2 regions of the Streptomyces sp. R818 genome follow, and region 1 is predicted to be linked to the other one. Evidence: riboswitches for the same ligand, from Rfam matches in the RefSeq annotation. Region 1 holds a riboswitch; the other holds the start of a gene.
What was found. Region 1 has a riboswitch for S-adenosylmethionine ahead of N5I75_RS09310 (aminotransferase class V-fold PLP-dependent enzyme). Riboswitches for the same ligand answer to the same signal wherever they lie in the genome.
Positions count from the first base shown of each region.

Region 2: it holds a riboswitch for S-adenosylmethionine, as region 1 does, so the genes downstream of both, thrC (threonine synthase) here and N5I75_RS09310 (aminotransferase class V-fold PLP-dependent enzyme) in region 1, are expected to answer to the same signal.

Region 1 is NZ_JAOCNE010000003.1:917,873-925,557, forward strand. Features, by position in the region: gene N5I75_RS09290 (NYN domain-containing protein) at 1-48, opposite strand, end outside; gene N5I75_RS09295 (hypothetical protein) at 82-321, opposite strand; gene N5I75_RS09300 (rhomboid family intramembrane serine protease) at 424-1,167, shown strand; gene N5I75_RS09305 (Lrp/AsnC family transcriptional regulator) at 1,164-1,445, shown strand; gene N5I75_RS09310 (aminotransferase class V-fold PLP-dependent enzyme) at 1,572-2,960, opposite strand; SAM riboswitch class IV at 3,186-3,303, opposite strand; gene trpD (anthranilate phosphoribosyltransferase) at 3,390-4,454, opposite strand; gene qcrB (cytochrome bc1 complex cytochrome b subunit) at 4,589-6,226, opposite strand; gene qcrA (cytochrome bc1 complex Rieske iron-sulfur subunit) at 6,223-7,275, opposite strand; gene qcrC (cytochrome bc1 complex diheme cytochrome c subunit) at 7,272-7,685, opposite strand, start outside.
Region 2 is NZ_JAOCNE010000006.1:509,096-516,780, reverse strand. Features, by position in the region: gene groL (chaperonin GroEL) at 1-1,352, opposite strand, end outside; gene N5I75_RS18745 (cold-shock protein) at 1,732-1,941, opposite strand; gene N5I75_RS18740 (MoaD/ThiS family protein) at 2,364-2,639, opposite strand; gene thrC (threonine synthase) at 2,735-4,057, opposite strand; SAM riboswitch class I at 4,076-4,230, opposite strand; gene N5I75_RS18730 (glucosyl-3-phosphoglycerate synthase) at 4,388-5,335, shown strand; gene N5I75_RS18725 (hypothetical protein) at 5,374-5,523, shown strand; gene N5I75_RS18720 (alpha,alpha-trehalose-phosphate synthase (UDP-forming)) at 5,553-6,950, shown strand; gene otsB (trehalose-phosphatase) at 7,306-7,685, opposite strand, start outside.

The DNA.
Region 1 (7,685 bases):
GGCAGGCTGCTCGGCGTGCCCGGCCTCCCCGCCCGTGCTCTCCACCATCCGTCACCCCAAAGTCGCTGTGGGCCGCTCCGTTCAGGAGTCGGCGCCCGGCCTGTCCACGAGTTCCACCTGGTCGACCGCGTTGCACCAGCGGCAGCGGACCGACTCGATCGTCTCACTGACCACGTCGCGCTCCTCGACCTTCGGCTCACCGGCCAGGTCCAGGTGCACGTACTCCACGACCTGTGAGGAGCGGGTCACGTCGAACCGCGTCAGGTTGCCGCAGAGCGTGCAGCGCCAGCGGGTGGTGGCGGTCGGCAGGGGAACCGTCATCGGACTGTCGCCTCCGTGGTGCGTGATGCTTGGCTTTATTGCCCGTAACCCTACGGCCTGCCGTGCACCGCCCGCTCCCCGCCTTGCGTCATGCTCTCCTTCATGATCGGCAACGGACGCGGCGTGATCGGCAGAGCGACCGCTTTCCTCAGAGGACATCCGGCCCCGGTCACGTACGCGCTCATCGCCGTCTGCTGCGTGACCTTCGTGCTCTCCCCGTCGTCGGGGCTCAACCCGTCCTACGGCACCGGCGACCATCTGCTCACCGCGCAGGCCGCCTACTTCGAACGCTGGGGCGTCCTGCCCGCCGAACTCTTCACCGGATCACCCCGGGCCGCCCTCACCCCGGCCACAGCCCTGTTCGTGCACGGCAGCTGGGTGCACCTGCTCGGCAACATGCTCTTCCTCTACGTGTTCGGGGCGATGGTCGAGGAGCGCATGGGCCATCTGCCGTACCTGCTCTTCTACCTGGTCAGCGGCTACCTGGCACTCCTCGGGTACGCGATCGCGCACGCGGGCTCCGAACAGACCCTGGTCGGCGCGTCCGGGGCGATCTCGGCGGTGCTCGGCGCGTTCTTGTACCTCTTCCCCGACGCGCGCGTGACGAGCGTCTTCCCCTTCCTCCTCTTCCTGCCGCTGCGCTTCCCGGCGTGGGTGGTCCTGCCGTTCTGGGTCGCGCTGCAATGGGCCGCCGCCTACCAGGACAGCCAGGGGCCCGGGGTCGCCTACCTCGCCCACCTCATCGGGTTCTCGCTCGGGTTCCTCTACGCGTGGGGGCGGTATCGGGGCCCGGCTAAGGTGAAGGTTGCCCCAGCCACGGCCACCGAGGGAGACAGCCAGCCGTGATCACCGCGATCGTGCTCATCAAGACCAGCGTGGACCGGATCCCCGAGATCGCCGAGTCGATCGCGGCGCTCGACTCCGTCAGCGAGGTCTTCTCCGTCACCGGCACGTACGACTTGATCGCCATGGTTCGGGTGGCCCGGCATGATGATCTTGCCGAAGTGATCCCCGGCAAGATCAGCAAGATCCCCGGGGTCGAGGGCACGGATACGCATGTGGCTTTCCGCACGTATTCCCAGCACGATCTGGAGGCCGCCTTCTCCATCGGGCTGGACAGCTAAGACCCCGCTCAGGGGCGCGGGGAACTGCGCGACCAGCCACCGAAAAGCCGCGGACGCGTCTGCTCGTGTCATGAGCAGACGCGTCCGCGGCTTTCGTCGTGGTTGCTCGCGCAGTTCCCCCCGCCCCTAGGCGGCTGGGACGCAGCGGCCCTGTTCCGTGCGGTAGGTCCACTTGGCGCCGTCCCGGACGAGTTCGGCAACAGCCCCGATGAAACGCTCGACGTGCTCGTCAGGCGTACCCGCGCCGAAGCTGACCCGGATCGCGTTCAGCGACTTCTCCCCCGGCGCCGCCTCAGGCGCTCCGCACTCGCCCTGGGTCTGCGGGTCCGAGCCGAGCAGCGTCCGCACCAGCGGGTGGGCGCAGAACAGACCGTCCCGCACCCCGATCCCGTACTCGGCGGAGAGCGCCGCGGCGAAGTGCGAGGAGTTCCAGCCCTCGACCACGAAGGAGAGGACGCCGACGCGCGGGGCGTCGTCCCCGAACAGCGAGAGCACCTTCACCTCGGGCACCTCGGCGAGCCCGTCCCGCACCTTCTGGATCAGGTGCTGCTCGCGGGCGACGAGGCTGTCGAACCCGGCCTCGGTCAGCGCCTTGCAGGCGGAGGCGATGGAGTAGACGCCGATGACGTTCGGCGAACCGGCCTCGTGGCGGGCGGCGCTGTCGTGCCACTCGACGTCCACGCCGCCGTCGACCCGGCGGGCGACCTTGCGCGAGGCGCCGCCACCGGCGAGGTACGGCTCGGCCGCGCGCAGCCAGTCGGAGCGCCCGGCGAGCACGCCCGAGCCGAAGGGCGCGTACAGCTTGTGGCCGGAGAAGGCGATCCAGTCGACGTCGAGGTCCTGGACGGAGACGGGGTGGTGGGGCGCGAGCTGGGCGGCGTCGAGCACGATGCGGGCACCGTGCGCGTGAGCGGCCGCCGCCAGCTCGCGCACCGGCCAGAGTTCACCGGTGACGTTGGAGGCACCGGTGACGCAGACGAGGGCCGGACCGTAGGGGTCGCGCTCGGCGAGGGCACGTTCGAGGGTGTCGACGGCCTGGGCCGGGGTGCGGGGCGCGTTGAGGTAGGTCACGCGGGCGTCGCGCCAGGGCAGCAGCGAGGCGTGGTGCTCGGTCTCGAAGACGAACACCTGGCAGTCGGCGGGCAGCGCGGCGGCGAGCAGGTTGAGCGAGTCGGTGGTGGAGCGGGTGAAGACGACCTGGTCGTCGGCGCGGCAGCCGAGGAACTCCGCGACCGTGGCGCGGGAGTTCTCGAAGAGGTCGGTGGAGAGCTGGGAGAGGTAGCCGGCGCCGCGGTGCACGCTGCCGTAGTAGGGGGCGTAGGCGGCGACGTCGTCCCACACGCGCTGCAGGGCGGGCGCGCTGGCGGCGTAGTCGAGGGCGGCGTACGTCACCTCGCCACCGGTGACGAGCGGCACGGTGACGTCGCGGCCGAGCACGGGCAGCGGCGCGCCGCAGGCGGGGTCGGCGGCGGACTCGGCGGGAACGGTGGTGGCGGTGGCGGTGTGAGCGGGCATGGCTGTCTCCCGGCAGGACAAGTCAGGGCGTGGCGAAGTGGCGTACGGGCCCGCACGGCAGCCGTCAACAACGGCTTTGCGGCGTACGGGAGTTGACCTCAGCGCACGAGAAACGTGCGGAGGGTGTTGGAGATACCGAAGAAGGGGCCGACAGGCCCTAGCACATTCGCTGGCTCACGAGACTGCTCCCTCAAACGACCCAGGACCCCTGGAAAGTTCGCGAGGGGTCCGCGCTTGCCGCGAGCCTTGCTGCTCGCGGCCTGGTCTTCACCCGGGGCACCCCGCCACGGACGGAGGGTTGCCGGACAGCCGGCCGGGGCCGATCACGCTGTCACTCATGACCTTGAAAAGCATCCTGCCACATGTTCCGGATACGGCAAGAGCGCGGTCCGCTTCCTGAGACGGGCCGCGCTCCGTGCCACCGGCTTCCTAGCGGTTGGTGGCCGCCACCCACCGCTCAAGCGTCGCCTTCGCCGCGCCCGAGTCGATGGACTCGGCCGCGCGGTCCATGCCGGCCCGCAGCTGCTCGGCGAGCGTGCCCGTGCCGGGGCGTACGGCGACGAGGGCGGCGGCCGAGTTGAGGAGCACGGCGTCGCGGACCGGGCCGCGCTCCCCGTCGAGCAGGCGCCGGGCGACCTCCGCGTTGTAGGAGGCGTCCGCGCCGCGCAGCGCCTCCACCGGGACCAGGTCCAGGCCCACGTCGCGCGGGTCGAAGGTCTCCTCGCGCACGGTGCCGTCGCGGACGACCCAGACGCGGGAGGTCGCGGTGGTGGTCAGCTCGTCGAGGCCGTCGTCGCCACGGAAGACGAGCGAGGAGTTGCCGCGCTCGGCGAAGACACCGGCGACGACGGGCGCCATGCGGGCGTCGGCGACCCCGACGGCCTGGGCGCGCACCCGGGCCGGGTTGGTGAGCGGCCCGAGCAGGTTGAAGACGGTGCGGATGCCGAGCTGGCCGCGCGCGGCGCCCGCGTACCGCAGCGCCGGGTGGAACTTCACGGCGAAGCAGAAGGTGATCCCGGCCTCCTCCGCGATCTGCGGGACCCGGGCGGGCGTCAGCTCCAGGTTCACCCCGAGCTTCTCCAGGACGTCGGAGGCGCCGGAGGCCGAGGAGGCGGCGCGGTTGCCGTGCTTGACGACCTTGACGCCCGTACCGGCGATGACGATGGCGGACATCGTGGAGATGTTCACCGTCTTGGCGCCGTCGCCGCCGGTGCCGACGATGTCGACGGTCTCCCCCGGCACCTCGATCACGTTGGCGTGCTCGTACATCGTCCGGACGAGACCGGAGATCTCCTCGACGGTCTCGCCCTTGGCGCGCAGCGCGACGACGAACCCGGCGATCTGCGCCTCGGTCGCCTCCCCGCGCATGATGCGGTCCATCGCCCAGGCGGTGTCGTCGGCGCTCTGGTCGCGGCCCTCCAGGAGGCCGTTGAGTACGGCGGGCCAGGAACGGCCCGCCGCGGTGTCGCCTCCAGCGGGGTGCAAAGCGCTCATGGCCGCTCCAGTTGTGTCAGTGGGATTACGCGGCTCCACCTTATCCAGCGGCGGAGACGGCAAAGAGCCCCCGTCCAGTGCCTGGACGAGGGCTCCTGCCGTGGCGGACAGCTGTCGGCTCAGCCGATCAGGGATCAGTGGTGGCCGTGGCCGCTGGTGATCTCCTTGTACTCCTCTGCCGTGGGCTTGGGGATCTGGTTGTTCTCCCCGTAGAAGCCCTTCGACAGCTTGGCGCGGGTCTTCTGCAGACGCGACTGCTTGCGCTCCACGCCGTTCTCGTCGACCGTCGGGCCGAGCTCGAGCGGCTCGTACTGCTCGTGCGCGGTGAGCGCGTGCAGCGACTCCTGGTCGAGCGGTTCGTGCACCTCGATGAACTCACCGTGCGGCAGGCGCTTGATGATGCCGGACTCGCGTCCGTGCAGCACCTTGTCCTTGTCGCGGCGCTGGAGGCCGAGGCAGATCCGCTTGGTGGCGATGAAGGTGAGGACCGGCACGACGAAGAAGCCGATGCGGACGAACCAGGTGATCGCGTTGATCGACAGGTGGAAGTGCGTGGCCCAGAGGTCGTTGCCACCACCGACGAGCAGGACGAAGTACCAGGAGATCCACGCGGCGCCGAACGCCGTACGCGTCGGGACGTTGCGCGGGCGGTCCAGGATGTGGTGCTCGCGCTTGTCGCCGGTGACCCAGGACTCGATGAACGGGTAGACCGCGATCGCGACCAGGACCAGCGGGAAGATGACCAGCGGGACGAACACGCCCAGGACGAGCGTGTGGCCCCAGAGGTTGATCTCCCAGCCCGGCATCGTACGGATCAGGCCCTCGGAGAAGCCCATGTACCAGTCCGGCTGGGCGCCGGTGGAGACCTGGTCGATGCGGTACGGGCCGATGGCCCAGATCGGGTTGATCGAGGCGATGGCCGCGACGACCGCGATGACACCGAAGACCAGGAAGAAGAAGCCGCCCGCCTTGGCCATGTAGACCGGGAGCAGCGGCATGCCGACGACGTTCTTCTCGGTCTTTCCGGCACCCGCGAACTGCGTGTGCTTGTGGTAGAAGACCAGGATCAGGTGGGCCACCATCAGGCCGAGCATGATGCCCGGCAGCAGCAGGATGTGGACCGAGTAGAACCGCGCGACGAAGTCGCCGCCCGGGAACTCGCCGCCGAAGAGGAAGAACGACAGGTACGTGCCGACGATCGGCACGGACAGGACCGCGCCCTCCATGAAGCGGACACCGGTGCCGGAGAGCAGGTCGTCCGGGAGCGAGTAACCGGTGAAGCCGGTGAACATGCCGAGGACGAACAGCAGGAAGCCGAACAGCCAGTTGATCTCACGCGGCTTGCGGAACGCGCCCGTGAAGAACACGCGCATCATGTGCACGAACATGCCGGCGAGAAAGATCAGCGCCGCCCAGTGGTGGATCTGCCGGATCAGCAGACCACCGCGCACATCGAAGGAGATGTGCATGGTCGAGTTGAACGCCTCCGACATCAGCTGCCCCTGGAGCGGGACATAGCTGCCGTGGTACGTCACCTCGTTCATGGACGGGTGGAAGAACAGCGTCAGGTACACACCCGTGAGGATGATGATGATGAAGCTGTACATGCAGATCTCGCCGAGCATGAAGGACCAGTGGTCCGGGAAGATCTTGCGCATGTTGGACTTGGCCAGGGAGTAGATCCCGAGGCGGCCGTCCGCCCAGTCGGCGACACGCTCGCCGGCCGGTGCCTTCTCACGAGAAGGCGCGTCATTGGTGGTTGCAGTACTCATCCGCGCTCCCAGAAGGCAGGACCGACGGGCTCGGCGAAGTCGCCCTGCGCCACGAGGAAGCCCTCGTCATCGACGTCGATGTGCAGCTGCGGCAGTGCGTGACCGGCGGGGCCGAAGATGACCCGCGCACCGTCGGAGAGGTCGAAGGTGGACTGGTGGCACGGGCAGAGGACGTGGTGCGTCTGCTGCTCGTACAGGGAGATCGGGCAGCCCACGTGGGTGCAGATCTTCGAGTACGCGACGACGCCCTCGTGCGACCACTCGAGCTCGCGCTTGTCCTTGATGTTCTCCGGCTGGATCCGGACGAGCATCAGCGCGGCCTTGCCCATCACCTGCTGGAAGTCCTCGTCGTGCTCCTCCACGCCCTCGGGCTTGGCGAAGGTGAGCGAGCCGACCGTGATGTCCGAGGCACGGAGCGGCTCGTTCGTGTTCATGTTGACGAGCTTCTTGCCCTTCTTCCACGCCGTGTGACGCAGCTTCGTCTCCGGCAGCGGGCCGAGGTCACGAAGGAGGACGACACCGGAGAGCGGCACCAGGGCGAGGGCGCCGAACAGGGTGTTGCGGATCAGCTTGCGGCGGCCGAACTGCGACTCGCGCGCGCCGTCGGCGAAGTCCGCCAGGACCTGCGCCTTGACGTCGGGGGCGGCCTCGATCGGGTGGCGCTCGGAGGCGACCTCGACGTCCGACATCAGGGTGCGGGCCCAGTGGACCGCGCCCGCGCCGATGCAGAACAGCGCCACACCGAGGGTCATGCCCAGCGCGAAGTTGAGCGCGCTGATGTGACCGAGCGGGAAGATGTAGACGCTCTTGTCGACGTCGATGGTGACGTACGAGGCGATGAAGCCGACGGTGGCCAGCATCGAGATCGTGAACAGCATCGCCACGACGCGCTCGGACCGCTTGGCGGCCCGCTCCTCGATGTCCTGGATCCGGTGCTCGTGCTCCGGCAGCCCCGGGTCGGCGAAGGGGTTGTCCTTCACCGCTACCGAGCCGTGCCCGGTCTCCTGCTCGGTGGGCAGGTTCTCTTCTGGAATGTCTTGGCTACTCATGACTTCTTGGCCTTTGCGGTCCGAGCGGCGACCCAGATGGCGACGGCGATGAGGGCACCGAGACCGAAGATCCAGGCGAACAGACCCTCACTGACCGGGCCGAGCCCGCCCAGCTTGAGGCCGCCGGGGCTCTCCGACTTGTCGCCGTTGACCGCGTCGAGGTACGCGATGATGTCCTTCTTGTTCTGCTTGGTCATCGTCGTGTCCGGGAAGGACGGCATGTTCTGCGGGCCGGTCTGCATGGCCTCGTAGATGTGCTTCGGCGAGACGTCCCCGAGGTTCGGCGCGAACTTGCCGTGGGTCAGGGCGCCGCCCTCACCGGTGAAGTTGTGGCACTGCGCGCAGTTGGTGCGGAACAGTTCACCGCCCTTGGCGATGTCCGCGCCTTCCGGGTTGTAGTCCTTGGAGGT
Region 2 (7,685 bases), on a different contig from region 1:
ATCTGCTTGAGCGGGGCCTCCAGGGCGAGCTTCACGGCGTTGGCGCCGGTCGCCTCGTCACCGTCGAGCTCCAGCTTCTCGAAGACCGCGGAGGCCTGGAGCAGGGCCACGCCACCACCGGCGACGATGCCCTCCTCGACGGCCGCCTTCGCGTTGCGGACGGCGTCCTCGATGCGGTGCTTGCGCTCCTTGAGCTCGACCTCGGTGGCGGCACCGGCCTTGATGACGGCCACGCCGCCGGCCAGCTTCGCCAGACGCTCCTGGAGCTTCTCGCGGTCGTAGTCCGAGTCGCTGTTCTCGATCTCGGCACGGATCTGGTTGACACGGCCCTGGACCTGGTCGGTGTCACCGGCGCCGTCGACGATCGTCGTCTCGTCCTTGGTGATGACGACCTTGCGGGCGCGACCGAGCAGGTCGAGACCGGCGTTCTCCAGCTTGAGGCCGACCTCCTCGGAGATGACGGTGCCACCGGTGAGGATGGCGATGTCGCCGAGCATGGCCTTGCGGCGGTCACCGAAGCCCGGGGCCTTGACGGCGACGGACTTGAAGGTGCCACGGATCTTGTTGACGACCAGGGTCGACAGGGCCTCGCCCTCGACGTCCTCGGCGATGATCAGCAGCGGCTTGCCCGACTGCATGACCTTCTCCAGGAGCGGGAGCAGGTCCTTCACGTTGCCGATCTTGGAGTTGACGATGAGGATGTACGGGTCGTCGAGCGACGCCTCCATCCGCTCCATGTCGGTGGCGAAGTACGCCGAGATGTAGCCCTTGTCGAAGCGCATACCCTCGGTGAGCTCCAGCTCCAGACCGAAGGTCTGGGACTCCTCGACGGTGATGACGCCTTCCTTGCCGACCTTGTCCATGGCCTCGGCGATGAGCTCGCCGATCTGGGTGTCGGCGGCGGAGATGGAGGCCGTGGAAGCGATCTGCTCCTTGGTCTCGACATCCTTGGCCTGCTCGAGCAGGGCGGCGGAGACGGCCTCGACGGCCTTCTCGATGCCGCGCTTGAGGGCCATCGGGTTGGCACCGGCGGCCACGTTGCGCAGACCCTCGCGCACCAGGGCCTGGGCCAGGACGGTCGCGGTCGTCGTGCCGTCACCGGCGACGTCGTCCGTCTTCTTCGCGACCTCCTTGACCAGCTCGGCGCCGATCTTCTCGTACGGGTCCTCGAGCTCGATCTCCTTGGCGATGGACACACCATCGTTGGTGATCGTGGGGGCGCCCCACTTCTTCTCGAGGACGACGTTGCGACCCTTGGGGCCCAGGGTCACCTTGACGGCGTCGGCGAGCTGGTTCATGCCGCGCTCGAGGCCGCGCCGTGCCTCCTCGTCGAACGCGATGATCTTGGCCATGTGAAGTGGTCCTCCCGGACGGGGTGGAAAAGCAAGCAAACGGACCGTGCTGGTGCCCGCGACGGACGGCCCCCGAGCCTCGTGGTTCCTTGCCCCACCGGCCCCCGGACCTCACCGACCCGATCCAAGTTCTGTCACTCTCACTGGGAGAGTGCTAAGCCCAATGATTAGCACTCGACCCCGGAGAGTGCAAGGTGCTCCCGCGAAGCGGGATCGTTGAGGGGTGGTGGTCGGGCGACGGGCGGGCGCAAGCGGCTACCACAGATCGGGCGGGGGCGCGCACAGCGCGCGAGGGGCGCCGGGCACGACGAAGGGCCCGCGCCCCCTCGGGGAACGCGGACCCTTCGTCTCGTACGAAGCCTGTCAGTCGCGACGCGCTTCAGCCGGCGGCGGCCAGGCGGACCATGTCTGCCTGCGGCCCCTTCTGGCCCTGCGAGATCTCGAATTCCACTCGCTGACCCTCTTCGAGGGTGCGGTAGCCGTCCATCTGAATCGCGCTGTAGTGGACGAATACATCCGCACCACCGTCGACCGCGATGAAGCCGTACCCCTTCTCCGCGTTGAACCACTTGACGGTGCCCTGAGCCATGCCTAACTCCCCTATTACTGGCCCTTGCACAGACCCGCACTTCGCGGATCCGGGTCAGACCTCACCCTCCCCAATGGGTGGGGGTGTGCGCCGGAACGCGTCGACCGCGGCTGAATGTATCTGCCCAACTGCCGTCTGCAACAGGTCAATCGGACGAGAAATCTGGGCACCCTCGAACGGGGAAACCGGGCCAACTCACCGGATCTCAGGGCAACTCGGGCCAGGCAAATGCCATAAAAGGCTCGAAGGGGCTGGACACTTTGGCTGCTTCTTGTCGCGTCCCGAGCGGAAACTCATATGCGCCCGTCATGCACCAGGCGGGGAAAGGAAGCGACTTCCCCAACTGTACCGCGCTCAACCAAGCAGAATTGCCCCCTCCGTTTCTCTCGCGGAGGGGGCAACAGGGGTAACTCAGCGTTCGCTCAGCCGCCGGCGACGGCGGGAATGATCGACACGCCCGCGCCGTCCGGCGTGGCGGTCTCCAGACCCTGCTCGAAGCGGACGTCATCGTCATTGACGTAGACGTTGACGAACCGGCGCAGCTTGCCCTGATCGTCGAGGACCCGGGCGGCGATCCCGGTGTGGTTCTTCTCGAGATCGGCGATGACCTCACCGAGGGTGCCGCCCTCGGCGGCGACCTCGGCCTGCCCACCGGTATAGGTACGCAGAATGGTAGGAATCCGAACGTTGACGCTCACAACTCACCTCAGCACTAGTCAGCCCCTCCGGCGATTGAGGAGCGGGGGTCCGGGGGCAGAGCCCCCGGTTACGGGAAGGGGCGGGGAGGGGAAACCTACTCGGCGGCGAGCCCAGCGTCCCGGAACGCCTCAAGAGACGGCTTGATGGTCGCGGTGGCCTGCGAAGTCTCAGCGACAGCGTCAAGCGTCTTGAGCCCGTCACCGGTGTTCAGCACAACAGTCGTGAGAGCCGGATCGATGAGCCCCGCCTCGATCAGCTTCTTGGTGACCCCGACCGTCACCCCGCCGGCGGTCTCCGCGAAGATCCCCTCCGTCTGCGCAAGCAGCTTGATCGCCTCGACGACCTGCTCGTCGTCGACGTCCTCCACGGCACCCCCGGTGCGGCGCGCGATGTCGAGCACGTACGGACCGTCGGCCGGGTTGCCGATGGCGAGCGACTTGGCGATGGTGTTCGGCTTCTGCGGCCGGACGACGTCGTGCCCGCCCTTGTACGCGACGGAGACCGGCGAGCACCCCTCGGCCTGCGCACCGAACAGCTTGTACGGCTTGTCCTCGACGAGCCCGAGCTTGATCAGCTCCTGCAGCCCCTTGTCGATCTTCGTGAACTGCGATCCGGAGGCGATCGGGATGACGAGCTGGTCCGGCAGTCGCCAGCCGAGCTGCTCGCAGATCTCGTAGGCCAGCGTCTTGGAGCCCTCGCCGTAGTACGGGCGCAGGTTCACGTTGACGAAGCCCCAGCCCTCGCCCAGCGGGTCGCCGATCAGCTCGGAGCAGAAGCGGTTCACGTCGTCGTAGTTGCCCTCGATGGCGACGAGGTCACCGCCGTAGACACCGGCCATGACGACCTTGCCCTGCTCCAGGTCGTGCGGGATGAACACGCAGGACCGGAAGCCGGCGCGGGCGGCGGCGGCGCCGACGGCGCCGGCCAGGTTGCCGGTGGAGGAGCAGGAGAGGGTGGTGAAGCCGAAGGCCCGCGCGGCCTCGATGGCCTGGGCGACGACGCGGTCCTTGAAGGAGTGCGTGGGGTTGCCGGAGTCGTCCTTGACGAACAACTTGCCCTGCTCGACGCCGAGTTCGCGGGCGAGGTTGTCGGCCTTGACGAGCTTGGTCCAGCCGGGGTTCAGGTTCGGCTTCTCGGCGACGTCGGCCGGGACGGGCAGCAGCGGGGCGTAGCGCCACACGTTGGCCGGGCCCGCCTCGATCTGCTTGCGGAGCGCCTCGGGGTCGCCGACGGGAAGGTCGTACGCGACTTCCAGCGGGCCGAAACACTCGGCACAGGCGAAGATGGGGCCAAGGTCGAAAGTGGTGCCGCACTCGCGGCAGGAGAGCCCGGAAGCGGGGCCGAGATCGACGGCCTTGGCGGCGGTGGTGTCCACGGCGGCGGTGGCGTCCGTGGTGGCGACAGTCTGTACAGCCATGAGAGGCGAGGCCCTTTCTCCTCATCTTCCTCGCGACGCATCTCGCCGCGAGACGGATTTGGCACCTTCCCTAGCCGGGAGCCTCGCGAGCGCACTGCGGTGTGCGTACGAGACCGGCTGGAGGGTTGCCGGGGCTTCAACGGGCCGTATCCCTCTGCCCCTCTGGATGAGCGGTATTCGGTTGTTTGTGGCAGTTGTGTCGGCGGCGACCCCGGCATGCGATGGTCACCGGCCTTGTTCAAGACTGTAACCGAAGGCACGGACGCTTGAGATAGTCGTCCGCACCGCGAGATGGATCACATCGATGACCCCCGTGAGGAGCCACAGACCGTGCTGGAAGAAGTCGAACGCTGGCTTGAGCAGCGCTCCTGGTCGGTGGCCGACCGCCCGCCGCACCAGCTGGTCGCGGCGAAGCGCGCGTCCGGCCAGACGGTGAGCGTCGTGCTGCCCGCGCTCGACGAGGAGGCGACGGTCGGCCAGATCGCCACCGTCATCCGGCGCGAGCTGATGACGGAGGAGGTGCCGCTCGTCGACGATCTCGTGGTCCTGGACTCCGGCTCCACGGACCGCACCGCCGAGGTCGCGGCGGCGGCCGGGGCGCGCGTCGTGCACCGGGACACGATCCTGCCGCGCATCCCGGCCAAGCCGGGCAAGGGCGAGGTGCTGTGGCGCTCCCTGTACGTCACGAGCGGCGACATCGTCTGCTACGTCGACGCCGACCTGAAGGAGTTCTCGGCGGACTTCGTCTCCGGGATCGTCGGCCCGCTCCTGACCGACCCGGGCGTCAGCTTCGTCAAGGCGATGTACGACCGCCCGCTCGGCGAGGCGGCCGGGCAGGGCGGCCGGGTCACCGAGCTGATGGCGCGCCCGATCCTCAACCTGCACTGGCCGCGCCTGGCCGGTTTCGTCCAGCCGCTCGGCGGTGAGTACGCGGCGCGCAGGTCGCTCCTCGAACGCCTGCCGTTCCCGGTCGGGTACGGGGTCGAGCTCGGGCTGCTCGTCGACGCGCTGCACACCGTCGGCCTGGACGCGCTCGCCCAGGTCGACGTGGGGGTGCGCAAACACCGCCACCAGGACGGCCTCGCGCTCGGCCGGATGGCGGCGGCGATCTACCGCACGGCCCAGCTCCGGCTCGCGCGCGGCCATCTGGTGCGGCCGGAGCTCACCCAGTTCGAGCGGGGCGAGGGCGGCTTCGTGCCGCGGACGTACGCCGTGGACACGGTGGAGCGGCCACCGATGGCCGAGATCGGTGAGTATGCGGAGCGTCGCGTGGCATAGACGTGGGTTAATCATGCTTTCTGTCTAGATTGCCCCCTATGTGGCTCACTCATCGCGCGGAATGGGCGGCGCTCGCCGCGACCGGCTCCGACCATCCACGGCTGTGGCTGTACGGCGGGCTCGCCATCGCGCTCTGTGTCCTCGGCGCGCTCGCCCTCGCGGCGGCACGCAGCCGTCGGCGCGTTTGAACCCCCTCCGACCGGGCTAGCGTGCCCCTATGGCTTCCACGCAAGGTGCTGCTGAGGTTCTCGTCGCGTCCAACCGCGGCCCCGTCTCGTACGTCCTGAAGGACGGTGCCGACGGCGCCGGCGGGGCGGGGATCGAGGCGAAACGCGGCGGCGGCGGACTGGTCTCCGCGCTCAGCGTCGTCGAGGACAAGCTGTGGGTCTGCTCGGCCCTCACCGACGGCGACCGGGAGGCCGTGCGGCGCGGCGTGTCCGAGCCCGGCGTGCGCATGCTGGACATCGACGCGGAGGTGCACGCGGAGGCGTACAACGGCGTCGCCAACTCCGTGCTGTGGTTCGTGCACCACATGCTGTACCAGACGCCTCTCGAGCCGTCGTTCGGCCCGGAGTTCCGGCGCCAGTGGGCCTCCTACGAGGCGTACAACCGGGCCTTCGCCGAAGCGCTCGCCGAGGAGGCCGCGCCCGGGGCGACCGTCGTCGTGCAGGACTACCACCTCACGCTCGTCCCCGGGATGCTCCGCGAACTCCGCGACGACCTGCGCATCGGGCACTTCTCCCACACGCCCTGGGCGCCCGTCGACTACTTCCGGATGCTCCCCGACGACATCGCCGAGAAGATCCTGCAAGGCATGCTCGGCGCGGACCGGCTCGGCTTCCTGACCCGGCGCTGGGCGGACGCCTTCACCGACTGCGCTACGCGCATCCTCGGGGGTACGTCCGGCACGCGGATCGGGGTGCACGGGCTGGGCGCCGACGCGGACTTCCTCCGGGAGCGGGCGGGTCGTCCCGACGTCGACGAGCGGCTCGCCGCGCTGCGGGAACAGGTGGGCCCGGACCGCAAGGTCATCGTCCGGGTGGACCGTACGGAGCTGTCGAAGAACATCGTGCGGGGGCTGCGGGCGTACGAGTTGCTGTTGGAGACCCGGCCCGAGTTGCACGAAAAGGTCGTCCACGTCGCCTTCGCGTATCCCTCGCGGCAGGATCTCGCCGTGTACCGGGACTACACCGCCGAGGTGTCGCGGGTCGCGGAGTCCATCAACGAGCGCTTCGGCACGCCTGGCTGGACGCCGGTCGTCCTCCACGTGAAGGACGACTTCGCGAGGTCGCTGGCGGCGTATCGCCTCGCGGACGTGGCGTTGGTCAACCCGATCCGCGACGGCATGAACCTGGTGGCGAAGGAGGTGCCGGTCGTCTCCGACGAGGGCTGCGTGCTGGTGCTGTCGCGGGAGGCGGGGGCGTACGAGGAGCTGGGCGATGACGCGCTTGTCGTGAACCCGTATGACGTGAGCGGGACGTGTGAGGCCCTGGCCTCGGCGCTCGCGATGTCGCCCGACGAACGGGCGGAACGCACGAAACGCTTGTCCGCGGCGGGCACGGCGCTACCCCCCGGGGCCTGGTTCCTGGACCAGCTGTCAGCCCTGCGGGACTGAACGCCGGGTCCCGTTGCCGGGTGCGGGTCACGTCGTGGCTGGTCGCGCAGTTCCCCGCGCCCCTGGAACGCGCACTGCGTGCGCCATTCCCCACCGTTCACGACTGCGGCACCGTCGTGGCTGGTCGCGCAGTTCCCCGCGCCCCTGAGATGCGCACTGCGTGCGCCATCTCAGAGAGGCGCGTGTGAGACGCGCGCGCCCCATGGGGCTGCGGCGGAGCCGCATGCCTCAGGGGCGCGGGGAACTGCGCGAGCAACCACGACGAAGCGTGCGCCCTGGGCAGGTGCGGACGGGGCAGACGCTCAGGGGCGCGGGGAACTGCGCGAGCAGCCACGACGCGCGTGTGGCCTGGAGGTCAGTGCGCCACTCTCCGGGCCAGCTGGGACAGCAGGGATGCCACCTGGGCCGGGCCGGGGACGACCAGGTCCGCTCTGTCCGACAGCTCCGGGACCTCCGCGCTGCCGCTGCAGACCAGGACTCCCGGGACCCCGTCCAGGCGGAGTTTCTCGACCGCCGCGAAAGCCGGGAGGTCACCGAGGTCGTCGCCCGCGTACAGCACCGCTTCGGCGCCCACCTCACGCACGTACTCCGTCAGGGCCACACCCTTGTCGACCCCCGGCGGGCGCAGCTCCAGCACCATCCGGCCGGGCTCGACCACCAGGCCGTGGCGCGCCGCCAGCGCCGTAAGAGGCGCCCGCAGCGCGTCGAACGCACCCTGCGGATCCGCCGCCCGGC